Regions from separate parts of the Shewanella sp. Shew256 genome, predicted to be linked through region 2. Evidence: predicted binding sites of a transcription regulator. Region 2 holds the regulator's gene; each other region holds the start of a gene.
The links. The regulator FliA, encoded in region 2, starts transcription of late flagellar genes. The targets are predictions, from matches to a motif close to CTAAAGNTNNNNNNNNNNNNGCCGATA.
Positions count from the first base shown of each region.

Region 1: a site for FliA is predicted at 2,177-2,203, ahead of pomA (flagellar motor protein PomA). Genes of this name have one in related genera too.
Region 3: a site for FliA is predicted at 4,170-4,196, ahead of B5P39_RS01090 (DUF5610 domain-containing protein). Genes of this name have one in related genera too.

Region 1 is NZ_NAJR01000002.1:327,185-334,700, forward strand. Features, by position in the region: gene dxs (1-deoxy-D-xylulose-5-phosphate synthase) at 1-902, opposite strand, end outside; gene ispA ((2E,6E)-farnesyl diphosphate synthase) at 924-1,805, opposite strand; gene xseB (exodeoxyribonuclease VII small subunit) at 1,808-2,047, opposite strand; gene pomA (flagellar motor protein PomA) at 2,362-3,129, shown strand; gene B5P39_RS04310 (flagellar motor protein MotB) at 3,133-4,053, shown strand; gene thiI (tRNA uracil 4-sulfurtransferase ThiI) at 4,270-5,724, shown strand; gene B5P39_RS04320 (hypothetical protein) at 5,876-6,109, opposite strand; gene B5P39_RS04325 (transcriptional regulator GcvA) at 6,286-7,197, shown strand; gene B5P39_RS04330 (alpha/beta fold hydrolase) at 7,178-7,516, shown strand, end outside.
Region 2 is NZ_NAJR01000007.1:44,917-52,432, reverse strand. Features, by position in the region: gene flhF (flagellar biosynthesis protein FlhF) at 1-1,156, shown strand, start outside; gene B5P39_RS14270 (MinD/ParA family protein) at 1,161-2,042, shown strand; gene B5P39_RS14265 (RNA polymerase sigma factor FliA) at 2,035-2,748, shown strand; gene cheY (chemotaxis response regulator CheY) at 2,796-3,179, shown strand; gene B5P39_RS14255 (protein phosphatase CheZ) at 3,193-3,930, shown strand; gene B5P39_RS14250 (chemotaxis protein CheA) at 3,946-6,213, shown strand; gene B5P39_RS14245 (protein-glutamate methylesterase/protein-glutamine glutaminase) at 6,232-7,350, shown strand; gene B5P39_RS14240 (membrane anchored protein in chemotaxis locus) at 7,364-7,516, shown strand, end outside.
Region 3 is NZ_NAJR01000001.1:244,352-251,867, forward strand. Features, by position in the region: gene B5P39_RS01065 (ABCB family ABC transporter ATP-binding protein/permease) at 1-1,239, shown strand, start outside; gene B5P39_RS01070 (hypothetical protein) at 1,322-1,579, shown strand; gene B5P39_RS01075 (hypothetical protein) at 1,614-1,820, opposite strand; gene B5P39_RS01080 (FMN-binding glutamate synthase family protein) at 1,965-3,455, opposite strand; gene B5P39_RS01085 (histidine phosphatase family protein) at 3,467-4,060, opposite strand; gene B5P39_RS01090 (DUF5610 domain-containing protein) at 4,231-4,839, shown strand; gene B5P39_RS01095 (ferredoxin--NADP reductase) at 4,969-5,718, shown strand; gene B5P39_RS01100 (glutathione S-transferase) at 5,788-6,384, shown strand; gene B5P39_RS01105 (hypothetical protein) at 6,391-6,813, opposite strand; gene B5P39_RS01110 (Fe(3+) ABC transporter substrate-binding protein) at 7,032-7,516, shown strand, end outside.

The DNA.
Region 1 (7,516 bases), on a different contig from region 2:
ACTGCGTGCCAACCGATAGGATCTTTCTCGGCCGGTTCATAGCCACGACCTTTTTTGGTCATGATGTGCAGCACTTGTGGGCCCTTTAGAGAGCGCATATTGCGCAGGGTTTCCACTAAGGCATCGACATCGTGGCCATCGATGGGGCCGATATAGTTAAAGCCTAGCTCTTCAAACAGAGTGCCAGGTACAACCATGCCCTTGAGGTGCTCTTCGGTGCGCTTGGCCATCTCTTTGATGACCGGCATGCCCTTGAGGACTTTCTTGCTGCTTTCACGAATGGTGGTGTAGAGGCGGCCCGACATCAGTTGCGCTAGGTGATTGTTGAGCGCGCCGACGTTTTCTGAAATCGACATTTCGTTATCGTTCAGCACCATCAGCATATCGTTGTGCAAATCACCCGCGTGATTCATGGCCTCGAACACCATACCGCCCGTCATGGCGCCATCGCCAATCACGGCAACCACTTTGCGGCCAGCCTGTTCTTTTTCGGCGGCAACGGCCATGGCTAATGCGGCACTGATGGATGTACCGGAGTGTCCGACGCTAAAGGTGTCGTATTCACTTTCTTCCCGCCAAGGGAAAGGGTGTAAGCCGTTCTTTTGCCTAATGGTGTGCATTCTGTCGCGGCGACCGGTGAGAATTTTATGGGGATAGGCTTGGTGGCCAACGTCCCAAATCAAACGATCAAACGGGGTGTTATAGACATAATGCAGGGCGACAGTCAGTTCGACCGTGCCAAGTCCAGAGGCAAAATGTCCGCTGGACATGCCAACGGACTTAAGAAGAAACTCCCGCAACTCATCGGCCAATTGAGGTAACAGGGCCTGAGGAAGCTGGCGGAGTTCATTAGGAGTGTTGGCCTGAGCCAACACGGGAAACTGTGAAATGTCCAAACTCATAGCGAGATACTTCGTCTCTTATTATATTCTTCGCTCAATGATATAGCGGGCGAAGTCTGCGATTAACTGGCTATTGTATGGCAATTTAGCCAGCGCTGATAGTGCCTCTTGGATCAGTTGCGCGGCGGTATCTTTGGCGCCTTGCAGTCCAAGTAGTTGCGGAAAAGTACTCTTATTGGACTCGGCGTCAGAGCCTTGGGGTTTGCCGAGTTCTTCCGTGGTGGCAATGATGTCCAGAATATCGTCTTGCACTTGGAAGGCAAGTCCTACCGCATGGGCAAATTCCATCATAGTCTGATATTCATCTTTTGGCGCATTAGCGGCGATCAGGGCTAACTCAACGGCGCAGCTGATAAGGGCGCCCGTTTTCATATTATGCAGTTGAGTTAAGGCCTTAAGGTCGATGAGCTTATCGGTTGAGGCTAAGTCAATCGCTTGGCCGCCACACATACCACGGTAACCCGAGGCTTTCGCCAGCGCCCTCACCATAGCGATATGTTGCTCGCTGCTGATCCCAGGTACGGCTTCGGTCACAATTTCAAAGGCTAAGGTTTGCAGTGCATCCCCAGCAAGGATGGCGGTCGCCTCATCGAAGGCGATATGCACTGTGGGCTGACCACGACGAAGGTCGTCATCGTCCATGGCGGGTAAATCGTCATGGATTAACGAATAAGCATGAATACACTCAATGGCGGCGGCGCTGGCGTCGAGCTTTTCAAGCGGCACGCCAAACATTTGCCCCACGCTGTAAACCAAGAAGGGACGAATACGCTTACCGCCTAATAGCGCGCCGTGGGTCATGGCGGCCTTTAACTGCGGCGCAGTGTCTTCGAGTGTGCTGAAACGTTGTTTTAATTGGTCATCAACCCGTAGTTGATATTCTTTTATTGCATTGACTAACACGCTTATTCGCCCTCAACGGCATAGGGAGAGAGGGGCGCATTTTCATCCTGCTTGAGTAAAATGGCCACTTTTTGCTGAGCTTGCTCGAGTTTTGCTTGGCTGTTACGCACCAGATTGATGCCACGTTCAAATTGTTTTAACGCATCATCCAGAGAGACATCGCCCTGTTCTAATTCGGCAACGATGCGCTCGAGTTCACCAAGGGATTCTTCAAAACTGAGATTTTCGGGTTTCTTCGCCACGTTAATAATTCCTTTGAAAGAGCGGACACAAGGTATATCAGGGCGACTCAAGGGTCAAATTCAGTCGACGGATATTTGCTCAATAGCACGCTTTGTTGCTGAATTTTTTTCAGAAAATAGAAATTGTCGCTAAACTTGCTTAGTGCTTGTCCGATAAATGACAATAATAGCATTATGCTTTTAATCATCCTTTGACATCATAGAGTAAGGCTCAGGTTAAAACCAAAGTGTAATCCCTATGCGGATGACATTTTGTGTTATTTTGCGAATAGAGTCAGTATCATGTCGTTTATACCGAATATTGAGGAGCCGTTGTGGATTTAGCTACAGTTATAGGACTAGTCGGGGGCTTTGGTTTTATCCTTTGGGCTATGATGACCAGCGGCGGCCTGGCAATCTTTATCGACGTACCCTCAGTGTTTATCGTATTCGGTGGTTCATTCTTCGTCGTAATGATGAAATTCAATCTCAAACAGTTTTTGGGCGCGGTAAAAATCGCCGTCAAAGCCTTTATGTTTAAGATTGATAAGCCTGAAGATCTTATCGAACAATCCGTGACTATGGCGGACGCCGCTCGTAAAGGCGGATTCCTTGCCCTCGAAGAAGCGCAAATTTCCAATAGTTTTATGCAAAAAGCCGTCGACATGTTGGTCGATGGTCACGATGGTGAAGTGGTGCGCGCCGCGCTTGAAAAAGACATTGCCCTCACCGAAGAGCGCCATCGCAACGGCATTGCGATTTTTAGGGCCTTCGGTGACGTTGGCCCAGCGATGGGGATGATTGGTACCTTAGTGGGCTTGGTGGCCATGTTATCCAACATGTCAGATCCTAAATCGATTGGTCCTTCGATGGCAGTGGCCTTGTTAACGACACTGTACGGCGCCGTGGTCGCCAACATGGTGTGTATTCCCATTGCCGATAAACTCACCCTACGCATGGGTGAAGAAATGCTGAACCGCAACCTGATTATGGATGCGGTATTAGCCATTCAAGATGGTCAAAACCCGCGGGTGATTGAAGGTTTCTTGAAGAATTATCTTGCTGAAAAACAGCGGAAAATCGATACAACGGACGGAGAGTAGCCCATGGCTAAGTGCAACTGTCCACCGCCCGGAGCGCCGCTCTGGTTGGCAACATTTGCCGATTTGATGTCCCTCTTGATGTGTTTCTTCGTGCTGCTGCTGTCATTCTCCGAAATGGACGTGATGAAGTTTAAGCAGATCGCAGGCTCGATGAAGTATGCCTTCGGGGTGCAAAATAAGGTCGAAGTCAAAGACATTCCTAAGGGGACGTCTGTGATTGCTTTGGAGTTTCGTCCTGGTCGTCCCGATCCCACGCCGATTGAAATCATTAACCAACAAACCAACGAAATGACCGAGCCTGTATTGGATTATCAAGCGGGTGAAGACGATAGCGCGGGTGGTGTGCAGCAGCAAAATGGTTCGCAGCGGGGCGGTGAAGCCTCGGCGACGGCCCAAGAAACGGCGGATGCGGTGAAGGCCGAAGCTGCGGCGGCGCAGGATAAAATCAATCAGCAAGTGAAGAAAATGGCACAGGAACTCAATAATGAGATCACCGATGGGGCGATCGAAATTGAGTCACTTGGGCAGCAAATCATTATCCGTATCCGTGAGAAGGGCTCATTTGCCTCAGGATCTGGCTTCCTGCAGCCACGATTTAAACCTGTGGTGCGCTCGGTCGGTGAATTGCTAAAAGATGTGCCGGGGATCATCACGGTATCGGGTTACACCGATGATATGCAGATAAGTGATGAGCTCTATAGCTCGAACTGGGATCTCTCCAGCAAACGCGCTGTGGCGGTAGCCGATGTGCTGCTGCAAGTGAAGGGCTTCGATCCTAAGCGGATGAAAGTGGTCGGTATGGCGTCGAATAATCCCATCGTGCCTAATGACTCACCTGAAAACCGCGCGCGAAATCGCCGCGTTGAGATTGCGATTGAACAGGGTAAAGCTAAAGAATCCGAAGAAATTCAAGTGGGTAAATAGCTTTTAATCCAAACCTGTAATTCGATAAAAACGCCGTGACTTGCTCACGGCTTTTTTATTTGTGATTTTTTGACTATAAGTTCAACTGTGCATAAGCGCACGCCACGAGCAGCCCGAGTGTGGAAACAGGTGCGCCAATCGCCGTGAGTTTGTTATAATCCGGCGATTATTCTTTTAACCAATTTTGCTGTTTACAAAATTGCCCGCGGAAATCCCATGAAGTTTATTGTAAAGCTGTACCCAGAAATCATGATGAAGAGCAAGCCCGTGCGCATGCGCTTCACCAAAATGCTTGAAACCAACATCCGTAACGTGCTCAAAAAAGTTGATGAAGATGCCAAAGTGCAACGTCAATGGGACCGTATTTGGGTAAAGGTGCCAAATGATAAACCTGAATTAGCTCAGGCCTTTGGTGAGCGTTTAGCCTGTATTCCTGGGATCGCCCATGTGGTGCAAGTGGATGAATACAGCTTTACCTCAGTCGACGATATCTACCAGCAAGTCTTACCCGTTTACCGTGACCAAATTGCCGGTAAAACCTTCTGTGTGCGCGTTAAACGCACAGGCTCACACGATTTTAACTCTATCGAAGTCGAGCGTTATGTCGGTGGCGGTTTAAACCAGTTTACCGATGCGATTGGCGTGCGTTTGAAGAACCCAGAAGTGACAGTTAACCTCGAAATCGAGGGTGATAAACTGTATATGGTGACTAAGCGTATCGAAGGCTTAGGCGGCTTTCCTATGGCGACGCAGGAAGATGTATTGTCTTTGATTTCGGGCGGTTTTGACTCAGGCGTGTCGAGCTACCAATTTATTAAGAAGGGCGCTCGTACCCATTACTGTTTCTTCAACCTCGGTGGCGCGCAGCATGAAATTGGCGTGAAACAAGTCGCTTACCATTTGTGGAAAACCTATGGTGAATCCCACAAGGTGAAGTTTGTGTCTGTGCCGTTCGAGCCTGTGGTGGCTGAGATTTTAGAGAAAATCGACAACGGTCAAATGGGCGTGGTGCTCAAGCGTATGATGATGCGCACCGCGGCGCGTATTGCCGAGCGTATGGGCATTCAGGCGATTGTGACAGGTGAGAGTTTAGGCCAAGTATCGAGCCAAACCTTGACCAACTTAAACGTGATTGACCGCTGCACCGATATGCTGATCCTGCGCCCGCTGATCGCCATGGACAAGCAGGACATCATCAACGAATGTCGCCGTATCGGCACCGAAGATTTTGCTAAATCTATGCCCGAATATTGCGGTGTGATTTCGCAAAAGCCAACCGTTAAGGCGGTACTGGCCAAGGTTGAGGCTGAGGAGACCAAATTCTCTGAGGACTTGATTGACCGTATCGTTGAGCAGGCCGTGGCCATTGATATCAGGGAGATAGCAGAACAAATGAATACGCGTATCACTGAAACTGAAACCGTTGTTGCTATCGACACCAATGAAGTGGTGATTGATATTCGCGCCCCAGAGGAAGAAGAGAATAAGCCGCTGGAGATTGAAGGCGTGGAAATCAAGCGCATTCCTTTCTTCAAATTAGCGACTCAGTTTGCCGATCTCGATAAGCAGAAGACTTACCTGCTGTACTGCGAGCGTGGGGTGATGAGTAAATTACAAGCGCTATACCTGATTGAACAAGGTTATCACAATGTTAAGGTTTACCGCCCTTAAGCGATAGCCAGTAAAACGCGAGCTAAGGCCAAACATCAACTTTGGCCTTAATGCGTATGAATTGGGGCCTCGATGCGCCAATAAGCAGGTAAACGAATACAAAAAAGCCGCATTGGAATGCGGCTTTTATTTTACTGATAAGCTGTGCAATTTATTCGGTCTTGACCACTTGCTGGGCCGGTAACACGTCATCGGCAAGCAATAAGGTTGGATCCTGCAGCGCTTCTTCATGCATTTTTTCCATCGTCGCAGTCAGTTCGGCATTGATACTTGCCTGTAAATCACTGGTGTCGATGATAATTTCTGCATCGATAACATTTGCGCTGACATTGGCACTGAGTGCGCTGACTAACACTAACGCAAAAGCAGATTTTAAATTGAACATAGTCGCCTCCGGGCTGACAAAGTATTGCTGTCAGACATTCCCATCACCCGTTCGAGATTGTCCAACTCATGTGTTTCGTTGGCGCAAAATTTAATCAAAAACGCTGGCCTTTACAAACGATTAAATGTAACAATACGGATTAGAAAAACTAATTAAAAATTGAGATAGAGATCACTATGTCAAGACGCTTACCACCACTGAATGCGGTTAAAGCATTTGAGGCCGCCGCACGGCATTTGAGCTTTACTCGAGCGGCTGAAGAATTGTTTGTGACTCAGGCTGCGGTGAGTCACCAAATTAAGGCGCTAGAAGATTTTCTCGGATTAAAATTATTTCGCCGAAAGAATCGTTCGCTGCTGCTGACCGAAGAAGGCCAGAGCTATTTTCTCGATATTAAAGATATCTTCACCCAACTGGCGGATGCGACCGACAGGCTGCTTGCACGCAGCGCCATTGGTTCGTTGACCGTGAGCATGTCGCCAAGCTTTGCGATTCAGTGGCTGGTGCCGCGCCTATCGAAGTTTAGTGAAAAAAATCCCGATATTGACGTACGAATTAAGGCGGTAGACACAGAGGCTAGCTCCTTAACCGACGATGTCGACGTTGCCATTTATTATGGTTTAGGCAATTGGCCTGGGCTTCGCGCCGATAAACTCCGTAATGAAGTGCTGATCCCCGTATGTTCGCCGATGCTGTTAAACGGCCCTAAGCCCTTGTCTAAGCCCGAAGATTTAAAACACCACACGTTGCTGCACGATATGAGCCGTCACGATTGGCAGGCTTGGTTTAGACAATGTGGCATTCACGATATCAACGTCAACCAAGGGCCGATTTTCAGTCACTCTTCCCTCGTTTTGCAGGCGGCAGCCCACGGCCAAGGTGTGGCCTTAGGTTATAGCGTACTCGCTCGCCCCGATATTAAGGCGGGTCGACTGGTGTGCCCATTCCAAGAAGTGTTAGTGAGCAAAGATGCCTATTACCTTGTCTGCCAACAGAATCATGCCGAGCTGGGTAAAGTGGTCGCGTTCCGTGAGTGGATGTTAGATATGTTTGCCGAGGAGTCACGCAGTGAGTTGTTGCCCGGATAACCCCTTGGTCAACGAGGATATGGTGCCAAGTGACTATGTGTTAGATGGCGAGCCCTCAGAGACCTTGATTTTATTTGCCCACGGCGCGGGAGCGAATCGAGATTCAGACTTTATGTGCCAAATGGCCGCAGGTCTTGTCGCAAAGGGTTTTCAAGTGATGCGCTTTAACTTTCCCTACATGCAGGCCAATGCTGAGGATGGTAAAAAGCGCCCGCCTGACAGAGCGCCAAAGCTGCTTGCCTGTTTTGGCGAGATGCTCGATGTGGCACACGCTCAGCCTAAGGTTAAGCGTGTGGTCTTGATGGGTAAATCCATGGGC
Region 2 (7,516 bases):
GCCGATTCGCGCTGAAACTAAGTTAAAACCATCGGCGCCAGCGGACTCTCTCCAAGCATTGCTCGAGAAGCAACAAAGCCGTTTAAACCAACAGCTCACCCATCAACAGCAAGACGCCGAACTGCCTGCGTGGGCTAAAGGATTACAAGCACCTGTGGCACCTAAAGCTGAGCGTCGCGATATGGGCAATCCCTTCGATAAGAAACCGCAGAGCTCGCCAAAACAAAATGCGGATCTCGAAGCCATGCGCGATGAATTATCATCCTTACGTAATTTGTTGACCCATCAGGTTTCAGCATTGATGACTGAGCATAAAAAACGTATCGACCCTGTCGGTGCCATGCTGGAGTCAAAGTTGCTGGAAGCCGAGTTTTCTCCAGCTGTCGCGAACAAGTTAGCGGCGCTCAGTCAACACTATACCCCTGCAGAATTAGTTCGTGCACTGCCACAAAGTCTAGCGAATATGCTTGATAACCAAGGTGATGATATCGTTAAGCAAGGTGGTGTTGTAGCGCTGGTTGGCCCAACGGGTGTAGGCAAAACCACTTCTTTAGCGAAATTAGCGGCTCGTTTCGCCGCCCATCATGGTGCGGATCAAGTGGCTTTGATTACCACAGACCATTATCGTATTGGCGCCTATGAGCAATTGGCCACCTATGGCAAAATTATGGGTTGTCCAGTCAAACAAGCCCATGACCTTGCTGAACTGGAGCAAATTCTGTATCAGTTCAGAAATCGCAAGCTAGTATTGATAGATACCGCGGGTATGGGTCAACGAGATATGCGGCTTTACCAGCAACTTGATAATTTAACTGCAAATAGCAGAATACCTATCCGCAGTTATCTGGTACTGTCTGCCACAGGACAGCGCCGCGTGCTGCAAGATGCTGTAAATCACTTTAAACGCATTCCCTTATCTGGTGTTGTACTCACAAAACTCGATGAATCCGTGTCTTTAGCGGGCGCATTAAGTGTGTTGATCCAAAGTGGGTTGCCATTAAGTTATGTTACGGATGGGCAGCGAGTGCCCGAAGATATGAAAGTCGCCGATACCTTACTGCTCGCTGAGCAGGCATTAGCGGCCTTAGAAAACACTGAAGAACAATCGTTACCAGACACAGCGTGGTCAGATAATATGACCTGTGCATTTGAGTAGAGTTATGACCCTGGATCAAGCAAGTGGTTTACGTATGATGAATCAACCCTATAACGAAAAAGTGAAAGTAATCGCGGTTACGGGTGGTAAAGGTGGCGTGGGTAAAACCAGTGTGTCCATCAATACCGCTGTAGCATTAGCCGAAAAGGGCAAGCGTGTCTTAGTGCTTGATGCCGACTTAGGCTTGGCAAACGTCGATGTCATGTTAGGGATCCGTGCTGAACGTAACCTTTCCCATGTACTCTCAGGCGATGCTGAGCTGGATGATATTATTGTCCGTGGTCCCAAGGGCATAGGCATTGTCCCCGCGACCTCGGGTACTCAAGGCATGGTAGAATTGAGCCCCGCACAACATGCAGGTTTAATTCGTGCTTTCAGTGAGATGCGTACCCAGTTTGATATTCTCATCGTGGATACTGCCGCGGGGATTTCAGACATGGTGCTCAGTTTCTCCCGTGCGTCACAGGATGTACTAGTCGTGGTATGTGACGAGCCAACCTCCATCACTGACGCTTATGCGTTGATCAAAATTCTCAGCCGTGAACACGGTGTTTTCCGCTTTAAAATTGTTGCGAATATGGTGCGCAGTTTACGCGAAGGTATGGAATTGTTTGCTAAACTCAGTAAAGTGACCGACAGATTCTTGGACGTGGCACTTGAACTGGTTGCGACCATTCCGTTTGATGAAAACCTTCGCAAATCAGTGCGTAAACAAAAGTTAGTGGTTGAGGCTTATCCTAAGTCTCCAGCTGCGATAGCGTACCATGGCCTAGCGAATAAAATTATGAGCTGGCCAGTACCACAGCAACCTGGTGGGCATTTGGAGTTTTTCGTTGAGCGTTTAGTTCAGCGACCAGATTTTCAAGAGGAAAAAACGAGTGAATAAAGCCGCAGCGTATACTTGTTTAGACAGTAAAACGTCAATCGTTGAACAGTATGCACCGTTGGTTAAAAGAATTGCACATCACTTGCTCGCCAGATTACCTGCCTCAGTGCAGCTCGATGACTTGCTTCAAGCGGGGATGATGGGGTTGTTAGAAGCATCATCCAAGTTTGATGGTGGCAAAGGTGCAAAGTTTGAAACCTTCGCCGGCATACGGATCCGTGGCGCCATGTTGGATGAGATCCGTCGTGGCGATTGGGTTCCCCGTTCCGTTCATCGTAATAATCGTCGAGTTGCTCAAGCCATTGATGAGTTAGAGCAAGTGTTGGGTCGTGATGCACGCGACACAGAAATTGCAGAAAAACTTGATATGACGCTCGATGAGTACCATCATATTCTTAACGATGTTTCTGTTGGTAAAATCATAGGGATAGAAGACTTAGGCGTATCACAGGATATACTCACTCCGAGCGATAATGTGAGTGATGGTACATTTGAAGCACTAGCAGAGACCCAGTTTCATTCAGCACTAGTAGAGGCGATAAAATTATTGCCCGAAAGAGATGCGCTAGTGCTATCGTTATACTACGATGAAGCATTGAATTTAAAAGAAATTGGCGCCATTCTTGAGGTGAGCGAGTCGCGAGTTAGCCAGATATTAAGTCAGGCAATGTTGCGACTCAAAGGCAAACTCAAGCATTGGACATAAGTATAATTATTTATTGAGCACAGAATGTCAGCTCACCGGAGGAAACCTTGGACAAGAATATGAAGATTCTCATCGTTGATGACTTTTCGACAATGAGACGTATCATCAAGAACTTGTTGCGAGACTTGGGATTTAACAATACCCAAGAAGCAGACGACGGCTCAACCGCGTTGCCTATGCTACAGAAGGGCGACTTTGATTTTGTCGTGACAGACTGGAATATGCCAGGTATGCAGGGTATTGATTTGCTTAAGGCTATTAGAGCTGATGATTCCCTAAAACATTTGCCCGTGTTAATGGTTACCGCCGAAGCAAAACGTGAACAAATTATTGCTGCCGCACAAGCCGGTGTTAACGGCTATGTGGTTAAGCCTTTTACCGCAGCAACACTAAAAGAGAAGTTAGATAAAATATTCGAACGACTCGCTTAAGCAAGGATGAGCTATGAAGTCACAAACATCAGGGCTCATTACGCTCGAGAAGGCTCAGCGTTTAGTTGAATTATTAAGCGCGAATGAACAAGCTCAAGCAGATGATTTATTTAGGGAACTCGCGGCTCCACTCCAAAGGGAGCTCTTTGATGAAGTTGGCAAATTGACTAGACAACTTCATAGCGCATTAATGGATTTCCAAGTTGACAATCGTTTGGTTGAACTCGCGAATACCGAAATTCCCGATGCTAAGGAACGGCTAAGTTATGTCATTGACATGACAGAACAAGCCGCGAATAAAACCATGGATGCGGTAGAAGAGTGCTTGCCGCTCGCAAATGCATTAACGGCGAATATTCAGCAAGTGATGCCATCTTGGGATAAGTTGATGCGGCGTGAAATAGCCCTGAGCGATTTTAAAGCGCTTTGCCACAATGTGCAGCATTTGATGTCACGTAGCGAATTGGATTCCAACCGCTTACGCGAATTGCTCAACCAGATTTTGATGGCGCAGGATTTTCAGGACCTGACTGGACAGATGATCCGGCGGGTGATCGATCTAGTGATGGAAGTTGAAAGTAATCTGGTGTCTATGCTGACAGTATTTGGTGAGCAACCCGTGATTGAGAGTCAGATTACTCAGAAAAATAATATTGAAGCTGAAGGACCGATAATGAATGCCGAGCTTCGTCAAGACGTCGTTACCGGTCAAGATGAAGTCGATGATCTGCTATCGAGTCTGGGTTTCTAACTGGGAGTCAATTTGATGGCCTTTGATGTAGATGAAGAGATACTCCAGGACTTTTTAATTGAAGCGGGCGAAATTCTTGAGTTGCTGCAAGAGCAACTGGTCGCGCTTGAAAACAATCCTGATGATACTAACTTGCTAAATGCCATTTTCAGGGGGTTTCATACTGTAAAAGGCGGTGCGGGTTTCCTTAGTCTCACTCCCATGGTGGATGTCTGTCACGAAGCAGAAAACACCTTCGATTTATTACGCACTGGCAAGCGCAGTGTCTCCGCCGAGTTAATGGACATCATTCTTCAAGCTGTCGATGCGATTAACACTATGTTTGCTCAAACCCAACAAGGTGAGCAACAAGACCCTGCAGATCCTGCATTATTGGCTAAATTAAAAATGCTGAGCTCAGGAGAGCCGCTTCCTTCCGAATCAGGCCAAAGTCATGCCGAAGCTGAGTCACTGCCTGAACCAGAACCTGAGCCCGAACCTGTCATAGAAACTGTGGTTGAAGTCGCCGCAGTTGAAGAAATGCCGATTGAGAAGTCAGAGCTTTCAGATTCCAGTATCGATGAAATAGATGAAGCGGAGTTTGAAGCATTACTCGATGCGCTGCACGGCGCCGGAAAAGGTCCCGGAGTTTCTGCTCCACAAGCCGATGCTGCCCCTGCTGTGCAAAATAAGCCTCAAGCGACATCTGCAAGCGCAAGCGATGATATCACCGATGATGAGTTTGAAGCGCTGCTCGATGAGCTGCACGGTTCTGGTAAGTTTAAAGGTAAAGTGGAAGAGCCTGCCAAGCCAAAAGCTGAAGCAGTTGTCGCTGCACCAAAGCCTGCCGCACCTGCTGTTGATTCGGACGAAATCACTGAGGATGAGTTCGAGCGTCTCCTCGATGAATTACATGGCAAAGGCGGCGCGCCAGCAAAAACCACTGCCAAAGTCGAATCTTCGAAAGCAAGTACCAGTGCCTCTGCGCCTTCAACGCCAGCCGCTCCTAAAGCCAGTGTTGCTGCACCAGCAACACCTCCTGCGGTAAAAGCCAAAACTGATGTGGCGGTTGCTGAAAAAGCCCCTGCTAAAGCAGCGGCAGCAGCCTCTGCTAACGTACCTCAAGGCGAGACAACTGTTCGCGTCGATACCGCGAGACTCGACCAAATCATGAACATGGTCGGTGAGTTAGTGTTAGTGCGTAACCGCTTATTGAGTTTAGGCATTAGTCGTGATGACGAAGAAATGTCTAAGGCGCTAGCGAATTTAGACTTGGTGACAGCAGATTTGCAGGGCGCTGTGATGAAAACGCGCATGCAACCCATCAAGAAAGTCTTTGGTCGTTTCCCTCGGGTTGTACGCGATTTAGCCCGTACTCTGAATAAAGAAATTGATTTAGTCCTCGTGGGCGAAGAGACCGACCTCGATAAAAACTTAGTTGAGGCGCTCGCTGATCCGTTAGTGCACTTAGTGCGAAACTCGGTAGATCACGGTATTGAGATGCCCAATGACCGTGAGGCCAGCGGCAAGCCGAGAACGGGGACCATTACCCTGTCTGCAAGCCAAGAGGGTGACCATATTCTGCTGAAAATCGAAGACGATGGCGCAGGTATGGATCCTGAAAAGTTAAAGCAAATTGCTATCAAGCGTGGGGTACTCGATGAGGATACCGCGGCGCGGATGACCGACAGTGAAGCTTATAACCTGATTTTTGCGCCTGGTTTCTCGACTAAAGTCGAGATTTCAGATATTTCCGGCCGCGGTGTTGGGATGGACGTGGTGAAAACCCGTATTACCCAGCTTAACGGTACGGTGCATATCGACTCGATGAAAGGCAAGGGCACCATACTTGAGATTAAAGTGCCGCTGACCTTGGCGATTATGCCGACCTTAATGGTGGACGTTGCCAAGCAGGTGTTTGCATTGCCTTTATCCAGTGTGAATGAGATTTTCCATCTCGATCTCACCAAGACCAATATTGTCGATGGGCAGCTTACTGTCATTGTCCGCAACAAGGCCGTACCGCTGTTCTATCTGGAGCAGTGGTTACATCGCAATAGAACCAGCTTTAAACATGGCGACAAAAAACACGGTCATGTGGTGATTGTACAGCTGGGAATGATGCAAATTGGTTTTGTTGTCGATGCTTTAATTGGGCAAGAAGAAGTGGTGATTAAACCTCTAGGGGCATTGTTGCATGGCACGCCGGGTATGGCGGGGGCGACAATCACATCCGACGGTGGTATTGCGCTCATCTTGGATGTTCCCGGATTATTAAAGCACTATGCGAAAAATAAAAGTTAGTTTCCAATAAGGAATGGAATGGCCATTAAAGTATTAGTCGTTGATGACTCAAGTTTTTTTAGACGACGTGTTAGTGAAATAGTCAATCAAGATCCTGAACTGGAAGTGATCGCAACGGCCTCTAACGGGGCCGAAGCGGTGAAGATGGCTGCCGAACTTAATCCGCAAGTCATTACAATGGACATTGAAATGCCTGTAATGGATGGTATTACTGCTGTCCGTGAGATTATGGCGAAGTGTCCAACGCCTATCTTGATGTTTTCTTCATTGACCCATGATGGTGCCAAGGCCACGCTTGATGCCCTTGATGCGGGGGCGCTTGATTTTCTACCTAAGCGATTCGAAGATATCGCGACCAATAAAGATGACGCTATTTTGCTATTGCAGCAAAGAGTCAAGGCTTTAGGTCGTCGCCGGATTTTCCGTCCTGTGGTACGTCCTACCACACCAACGCCGCCACCTCGTTCGAGTGCGAGTTCAGTATTAGGTGGGGTATCGACACATACGCAGCCTGCACCAGTTCGTTCTTCACATGCTGCATCTATTCGTCCAAGTGGTAAACAATATAAGTTATTGCTGATAGGCACATCGACGGGCGGGCCTGTTGCTTTGCAGAAAATTTTGACTCAGTTCCCCGCAAATTATCCGCATCCTATTTTGCTTATCCAGCATATGCCAGCGGCCTTTACGCCAGCCTTTGCGAATCGTTTAAATGGTTTGTGTAAGATTGAAGTCAAAGAAGCGGTGAATGGTGATGTATTGCGTCCAGGATGCGCGTATTTAGCGCCTGGCGGGATGCAAATGATGGTTGAGCGGACAGGTGTCACGGGCCGTGTCAAAGTGTTGGCAGGAAGCGCTGAGATGAATTACAAGCCCTGTGTTGATATCACCTTTGCTTCTGCCTCAAAAGCCTTTGGCGGTGATGTGCTGGCGGTAGTGTTGACAGGAATGGGAGCCGACGGCCGCGAAGGTGCGCGTATGCTGAAATCCGCGGGCGCGACCATTTGGGCACAGGATGAAGCGAGTTGTGTGGTTTATGGTATGCCGCAGGCGGTGGCCAGTGCCGGTATCGCTACTCAGTCTATTTCGCTGGACAATATGGCTGAGTCGATTTTAAAAGAGTCTGCGCGTGGCTAAGTCCAAGACACAGATAAGCACAAATATGCTGCTTATCATTGTGTTAATGGCAATCGCTATATTGTGCCTAGCCGCGTTAAGTCTCGATTATCATCGAAAAATCATGGCATTACGCGATGATGTAAAGCGATTAGAATCGACACAGATTTTGCTTATGGTACCGGAT
Region 3 (7,516 bases), on a different contig from region 2:
GCCTACATTTGGTTTTCGGTGGTGGCGACTGAGTGGCGCACCGAATACGTCCGCGATGCGGCTAAGGCCGACTCCCTCTCCAACACCCGCGCTATCGACAGCCTGCTCAACTATGAAACCGTGAAGTATTTTAATAATGAGAAATATGAATCGGACCGTTATGACCAAGCCTTAGACCAATGGGAAGTGGCTAAACGTAAGAATCGTTTATCACTATTTGCCCTCAACGGTGGCCAAGCGCTGATTATCGCGTTGGCGATGACGGCGATGATGGCGTTAGCCGCCTATAAAGTGACCAATAATGAGATGACCTTAGGTGACTTTGTACTGATCAATGCCTTTATGATGCAGCTCTTTATGCCGCTAAACTTTTTGGGATTTGTCTACCGTGAAATCCGCGGAGCCCTAGCCAATATTGAGCGGATGTTCAGTTTGCTCGATAAGCACCCTCGCATAGTGGATAAACCCGATGCCTTAGACTTTGAGCCTAAGCGCGGCGAGCTTAGTTTTGAGCATGTGAGTTTCAGCTACGATGACAGACCGATACTGCGCAACGTCAGCTTTAAGGTGGCGGCTGGGAAAAAGGTTGCGGTGGTTGGGGATAGCGGCGCAGGTAAATCTACGCTCATCAAATTGCTGTTCCGTTTTTACGATGTGGAGCAAGGGCGCATTTTGATTGATGGGCAAGATATTCGCCAATTAACCCAAGATGCACTGCGCCGCGCCATTGCCATAGTGCCGCAGGATACAGTGTTATTTAATGATTCCTTAGTGGAGAACATTCGTTATGGCCGTCCCGATGCGACGGATGAAGAAGTGCGCCATGCCATCAAACTCGCACATTTAGAGCATTTTATTGCGTCGCTCTCCCAAGGTTGGGATACCAAAGTGGGTGAGCGGGGATTAAAGCTCTCGGGTGGGGAGAAGCAACGCGTGGCCATTGCGCGGGCGATTTTAAAAGGCTCTCCGGTGTTAGTGTTTGATGAGGCTACATCCTCCCTCGACAGCCGTTCGGAACAGGCGATTCTGTCGGCACTGCGCGAGGTCGCCAAAGGGCATACCAGTTTAGTGGTGGCGCATCGGTTATCGACCATAGTCGACGCCGACCAAATCGTGGTCTTAAGCCAAGGGGAAATTGTCGAGCAGGGGAATCATCAGTCTTTACTGGCTCAGGATGGTCTCTACGCTAAGTTGTGGCGCATACAAAATGAGCAACAACAGCTTTCGGTAGAAGTGTAACAGCGTTGGGACAATTCAGTTTTTATTCAGGTTCGGCTCTCTATACTCGAATCCAAGCAAATAACGATAAGAGGTGCTTGGCATGGAAAATATGGCATTAAGAGTCAATATTGAAGGCAGAGAAGAGAAAGTAAGCACAGATTGGTTTGCGATTATGGCAACCCTTAAAAAGCGCGGTGTGGATTATGATTCGCTACAACGCATTCACGCAGAGTTAAACGCAGGCCTTAAAGTGACCACAAGACGTTTAACGCTGGCAAAAATGAATCAAGAACTTGAATTGGCAGGGATTATTCGTAGAACTAATGAATATAATGCGGATGTTCGTGGTCTGAATTAAGCGATGAGACAAACGAAATAGGGAATATAAGAAATTATATTCCCTTTGGTTTTCCAGCCTTCCAACCTTCACATAACAGATTGAATTTGGTGGTCGATTCGTCAATTTTAGTGAGTCGAATCACTTGGCCTTCACGAAAACACACTAATTCGCCTTCGATCTCAGTCAAGCGATTACAGCTCTTACAGCTTGTGCTGGCAGTTTTACTGTCTGGCATATGGCTTACAAAGCTTGCTTTCACAGTGTTTCCTTAACTTAATATGCAGTTGTTTAATCTCAAGCGTGTATCACGGATCTTACCCCTTTTGTGATACGCGTTCAAATTACCTTTTGCTAAATTAACTTTAGACGAAAGTCGTACAAAATGCATGCAGTGTTAAGTTAACTATTGATTGATATGGGAATAGTACTTATCCAGCGAAACCGACAAGCCACTCTCGAGCACAATCCTCACATGGGACGGCTTGAGTTGCCTTGGCTCTGTCACGCCACAGGAGTGGGCGATCAGGGCTAAATCGTGGTGTAGGTTATGATTATAATTAGCGACCCGCGTCGATTTGTCTCTAGGATCAAGACCTTGCTGGAGTTTCTTATTATGGGTCGTGATACCCGTCGGACAGGTATCCTTGTTGCATTGCAGCGCTTGAATACATCCGAGGGCAAACATATTGCCACGGGCCGAGGCGATAAAGTCCGCACCCAAGGCGAGCGCCCAAGCAACCCTCGATGGCACTATGAGTTTGCCTGAGGCGATCACTTTAATGCGTTTACGCAGCCCTCGCTGAATTAAGATATTGACTAATATGGGTAAACTCTCTTTAAGGGGCAAGCCCACATAATCCATTAAGGGTTGAGGGGCGGCGCCCGTGCCGCCGTCAGCACTGTCTAAGGTAAAAAAGTCGGGGGCAGAGGCTTCGCCACGGCGCTCAATTTCATCGCAAAAATCTTCGAGCCACTGCACGTCCCCAAGTACGGCTTTAATGCCTGTGGGTTTACCCGTGACCTCACGTACTCTGGCAATCATATCCAGAATATCGCCCACATTTTTAAACTCGATATGACCATTGGGGCTAATTGAATCATGGCCCTGCGGGATACCGCGAATTAGGGCTATCTCCTCGGTGACTTTTATCCCCGGCAAGATACCGCCCTTGCCTGGTTTGGCTCCTTGGCTCATTTTGATTTCAAACATTTTAACTTCGGGGTGTGCGGCGATTTCTTTAAGCTTGTCATCGTCTAAATGGCCGTGCTCATTACGTACACCGTATTTAGCGGTACCAATTTGAAAGACTAAGTCGCAGCCGCCTTTTAAATGGTAAGGGCTTAAGCCACCTTCTCCGGTATTTAACCAACATCCCGCCTGTGCTGCGCCGTGGGATAAGGCTGTGACGGCAGGGCGTGACAGGGCGCCGAAGCTCATGGCGGAGATGTGGCAAATGGCCTTAGTGGTGTAGGGCTCACGGCAATAGGGGCCAATGGTTTGAGGCAGAATTGGCGTGATATCTTCATCTTGTGTGGGAAAGGCGGTATTCATAAACATGATGGCGCCCGTGCTGTCTAGCGGGCGTGTCGAGCCAAAGGCGATGGTTCTGTCGACGTTTTTCGCGGCTCGATATACCCAGCTCCGTTCGGCGCGGTTAAAGGGCAATTCTTCCCTGTCCTGTGCGAAAAAGTATTGTCTAAAAAATTCGCCTTGTTTCTCAAATAAATACCTAAAGCGACCTATCACAGGGTAGTTGTGGCGCACGGCCTGTTTGGTTTGTAGCTTGTCGGCGATATACATATACACAATCGCCAGAACGACAAAGCCTACTAGGATTAAAAACAGCCCTGAGAAGAGATCCAGTCCCCATATAAACCAATTGAGTTCTTGCATCTTGTTATCCTTTATTCGTGTCCATAACGGGTGGAGATAAGGCTTGCTGGCTGTCCATCATGGATGGAGAGTAAAAACAGCTGACTGTAATCATCTTCAGCTATGGTGGGGATTTCTGGGCCGCCAAGGGCCTTGATGATCAGTGGGACGGTATTGGAATGCCCCGCGATTAAGCTGTTACCTTTCACGGCATGTACTTGTTCAACGATTTGCTGAATATGGGCTGCGAGTGGTTTTTCAGCGGCGACCACGGTAATAGGTAAATGCCGATCCGTAGACATAGGCAACAAGGTTTGCTGGGTTCTTTGATATTGGGTCGCGATCAGTTGCGAGATCTGCGTCCTTTGCAATGCGCTAACCAGCGCGAGGGCACGTGCATGACCATCATCGGAAAGGGACGGATCGCCTGCTGGTGCGTCGGCTTTTTCGGCATGCCTTACCAAAATAATCAATCGATTATCGGCAAAAGCTTGATTGATGGGGCTGAGTCCTATGCTGGTAAAGAGTAACAGGCCTAACAGTAGAGTGTGTGATAGCCGAAGCTTATTTAAGCGGATGGTTCGCAAGGAGTGAGTAACCACTGCTAGCCATTGGGGAGTTGCCATGCCGTATATCCTTATCTGATGAGCGCATGCAAGTGCGACGCTGAGGCGAATAGATTCATTATGGGTATCATTGCCTTAGATTGTGATGGTACTGCAATTGAGAAAAATACTAAAGTTGCTCAAATTTTGGTCGATAATAGAGTCACCCCAAATTGAATGGATTTTGTATCATGGAAATCAATAGCCCTGCGCAGGTACAGAACGCTTCTTCGTCCCACCGCAAGTATGCCGAAAACGTGCCTGCCAATGCCGAAAAGACGAAAAATGTGGAAGCAGCTTCTAAGCAAACTACACAACAAACCAGTAAGCAGTTAATGAATCAGGCGATTCTGTCGGCGCAGGAAGATGTGAGTTTAAAATCCGGTGATCAATCCATGGCGTTACTATATCGCGCGGCCATCGAAGCGATAAACAAAGAGTTAGCCCCTTCGATGGGCGAAAATGCCATTCAAACCGCCTATGACAATAACGTCGATACCTCCCCCGAAGCGACTGCCGATCGGATTGTGAGTTTTGCGACGCAATTCTTTAGCATTCACCAACAGCAAAATTCGAATATGAGTTTGGACGAGCAGCTCGACAGTTTTATGAACATCATAGGCGGCGCTATCGACAATGGTTTTAAGGAGGCTCGAGATATTTTGTCCGGCCTTAAAGTGTTGCAAGGGGATATCGCCGATGGTGTCGATAAAACCTATTGCTTAGTACAAGAAGGATTGCAGGCCTTTAGGGATAGCTTTAATAAGAAACCTGATGAGGCGCAAACGGCTAGCGCATAATGTCCCGTACTTAGCACTGTATGTTATTGCGATTTCCCTTGTTTTAAGCCCCTTACAATAAGGGGTTTTTGTTGCGCAGATAACAGTCTATGCTAGGGATCTATTTAACGTTTTGCTTGAGGGCGAGTTATGTGGACTAGGGGACGTGTTATCGAACGTATTGATTGGAGTGATAAATTATTTTCGCTGCGGATAGCGGCCGAACTGGCGCCCTTTATCCCAGGCCAATTTATTAAACTCAGCCAAGTGCAAGATGATAAGCGTGTCGCCAGAGCCTATTCCCTAGTGAATTCCCCTGATAAACCCTATGCTGAAATCTTGGCTGTCGCCGTAGAAGAAGGGCAGTTATCCCCGCAATTACAAAATCTTGCCATAGGGGATGAAATCGAGATTACCCCAACCGCCACAGGCTTTATGACCTTGGATGAGATCCCTAAGGGCGCACGGCAAGGTCGGCACTTATGGTTGTTAGCCACGGGGACGGCCGTGGGGCCATTCTTATCTATGCTCGATACGCCAGAGCCTTGGCAGCGTTTCGAAAAAGTCGTGCTTATCTATGGTGTCCGCGAAGCTAAAGATTTAGTTTACCTTGATAAATTAAAGGCTTATGCAGTGCAATATCCTGATCAGTTTATCCTGTGTTTAACCGTCACCCGTGAAAAGGTCGGCGATGCACTGCAATGCCGTATTCCCGATGGTCTCGTCTCGGGCGAAATTGAGCGTAAAGTGGGGTTAACTATCAATGCTGCGGATTCGCAGGTGATGATTTGTGGTAATCCGGGGATGATCAGCGGCGCGCAGGCTGCGTTGCTCGACAAGGGATTAGCTAAAAACCTACGCCGCGCACCGGGACAAATTACCGTCGAGAAATATTGGTAGTGTATTGAGTGTTTGTGATAAATAATTTTTATTAATCGTTTTAATGTCAGTCATATAGAAGGATTTTTGATGAAGTTGCTCTGCTCCCTCGCTTCACCCTATGCTCGCTGTGTTCGCACATTAATCCGTTATTTAGGGATTAAGGATATCGAAGAAGTCTTAGTCAACCCGATGGAAAACACCGCCGAGCTGCTCGATGTTAATCCGCTTGGACAGATCCCTTGCCTCATCACCAACGATGGCGTACCTATCTTCGATAGCGAAGTGATTATGCGCTATTTAGACGCCGAATTAGGTGAGCAGCAGATGTTTGGCGGCCAAGTGAATAACTGGGTATTGCAATGCCAATATTCGATGATCAAAGGCCTGATCGATAGCGCGGTAAAATTGCGCCAAGAACAAATGCGTGAAGAAGAAGGGGTCAGATCGGCCTTTTGGACATCACGTTTTGAGCAAGCGCTGCTGCGCGGTTTGATGCAAATGGAACATCAGAGTGTGATTACTCAGGCAACGATTCAGGCACCGCAATTAGCCTTAATCTGCTTATTAGATTATGTGGATTTCAGACATCCAGAGCTCGATTGGCGTAAAGTGGCTCCAGCGACCTCGCTCTGGTTTAGTGAGATGCGCGATCTCCCCGCGTTTGTGGAAACTCGCCCAGCGTAAAAGGCACTAGTGGTCTGTTGAGCGGCGGCCTCTATGGGTCTCACGGCGATTATGTTCACCAAACGCGCCGTAGAGATCCTTTGTTATGCCGTAATCGACTCTGCGATCGTTACCCGTTTGGCGTCTATCATCATAGTGTTGATAGCGGCACTGACAATTGGCCATAGTGCATTCTTCCATCGGGAGTTCAGGGGCTTCCTTTGACAGAAAACGTTTCCCTTTGAGCTCATCTACCTGATCACAACAACTGCCATCATTTTCGATGCTGACGCAATGGAAGCGCCTTTCTTGCCCTGCAAGCCGTTGATTTTTCTTTTTCGCGTTATCCATGAGTTTGACAAAATGCTTGCGCTTTTTAGGCCCCCGTTTGAGCACCATAAACGCGAGTAGCGCTATCACGACGACAAGCAGCAGTAACGCGCCTAACATAACGCCTCCTCATGTATTTTAAGCGAATTAAGGTTCAGTTTAGTTTGGTTTGAGATAATCTCCAGTTTTAAGTTTAATTTCATTAAAAACAAAAAGTTAATCAATCTATTGCCCTAGTTCATTTGATCTATTACTCTTGCGCAACTGATAACTATTATCATTAATAGTCTTGAGAATTGACTCACGCTTGCTGTCATCATTTTGAGGAGAAATCGCTAATGAAATGGGTAACTTGTGCCGCTTTACTTGGGTTAATGTCGGTTGCGCAGTCTGCACATGCGGATGAAAAATTAACGGTTTATTCCTATCGCCAAGCGTTTTTGGTTGAGCCTATTCTGAAGCGCTTCACCGATGAAACCGGCATTGCTGTGAATGTGGTATTTGCGAAAGACGGTATTGCCGAGCGGATCGCCCGTGAAGGACGCTTATCCCCTGCGGATTTAGTGTTAACTTCGGATTTCTCTCGCTTGGTCGAATTAGTCGACAAAGACCTGACTTCTCCCGTGAAAAGTGAGCAGCTCAATAGCAATATCCCCGCGCAATACCGCGATCCCGATGGACAATGGTATGCCTTAACGATGCGTGTGCGTAATCTCTATACGGCAAAAGATCGCCTCGGCCCACAAGCCATCAGCTACGAAGAACTGGCCGATCCTAAGTACAAAGGCAAGATCTGTACGCGCAGTGGTAAGCATCCTTACAA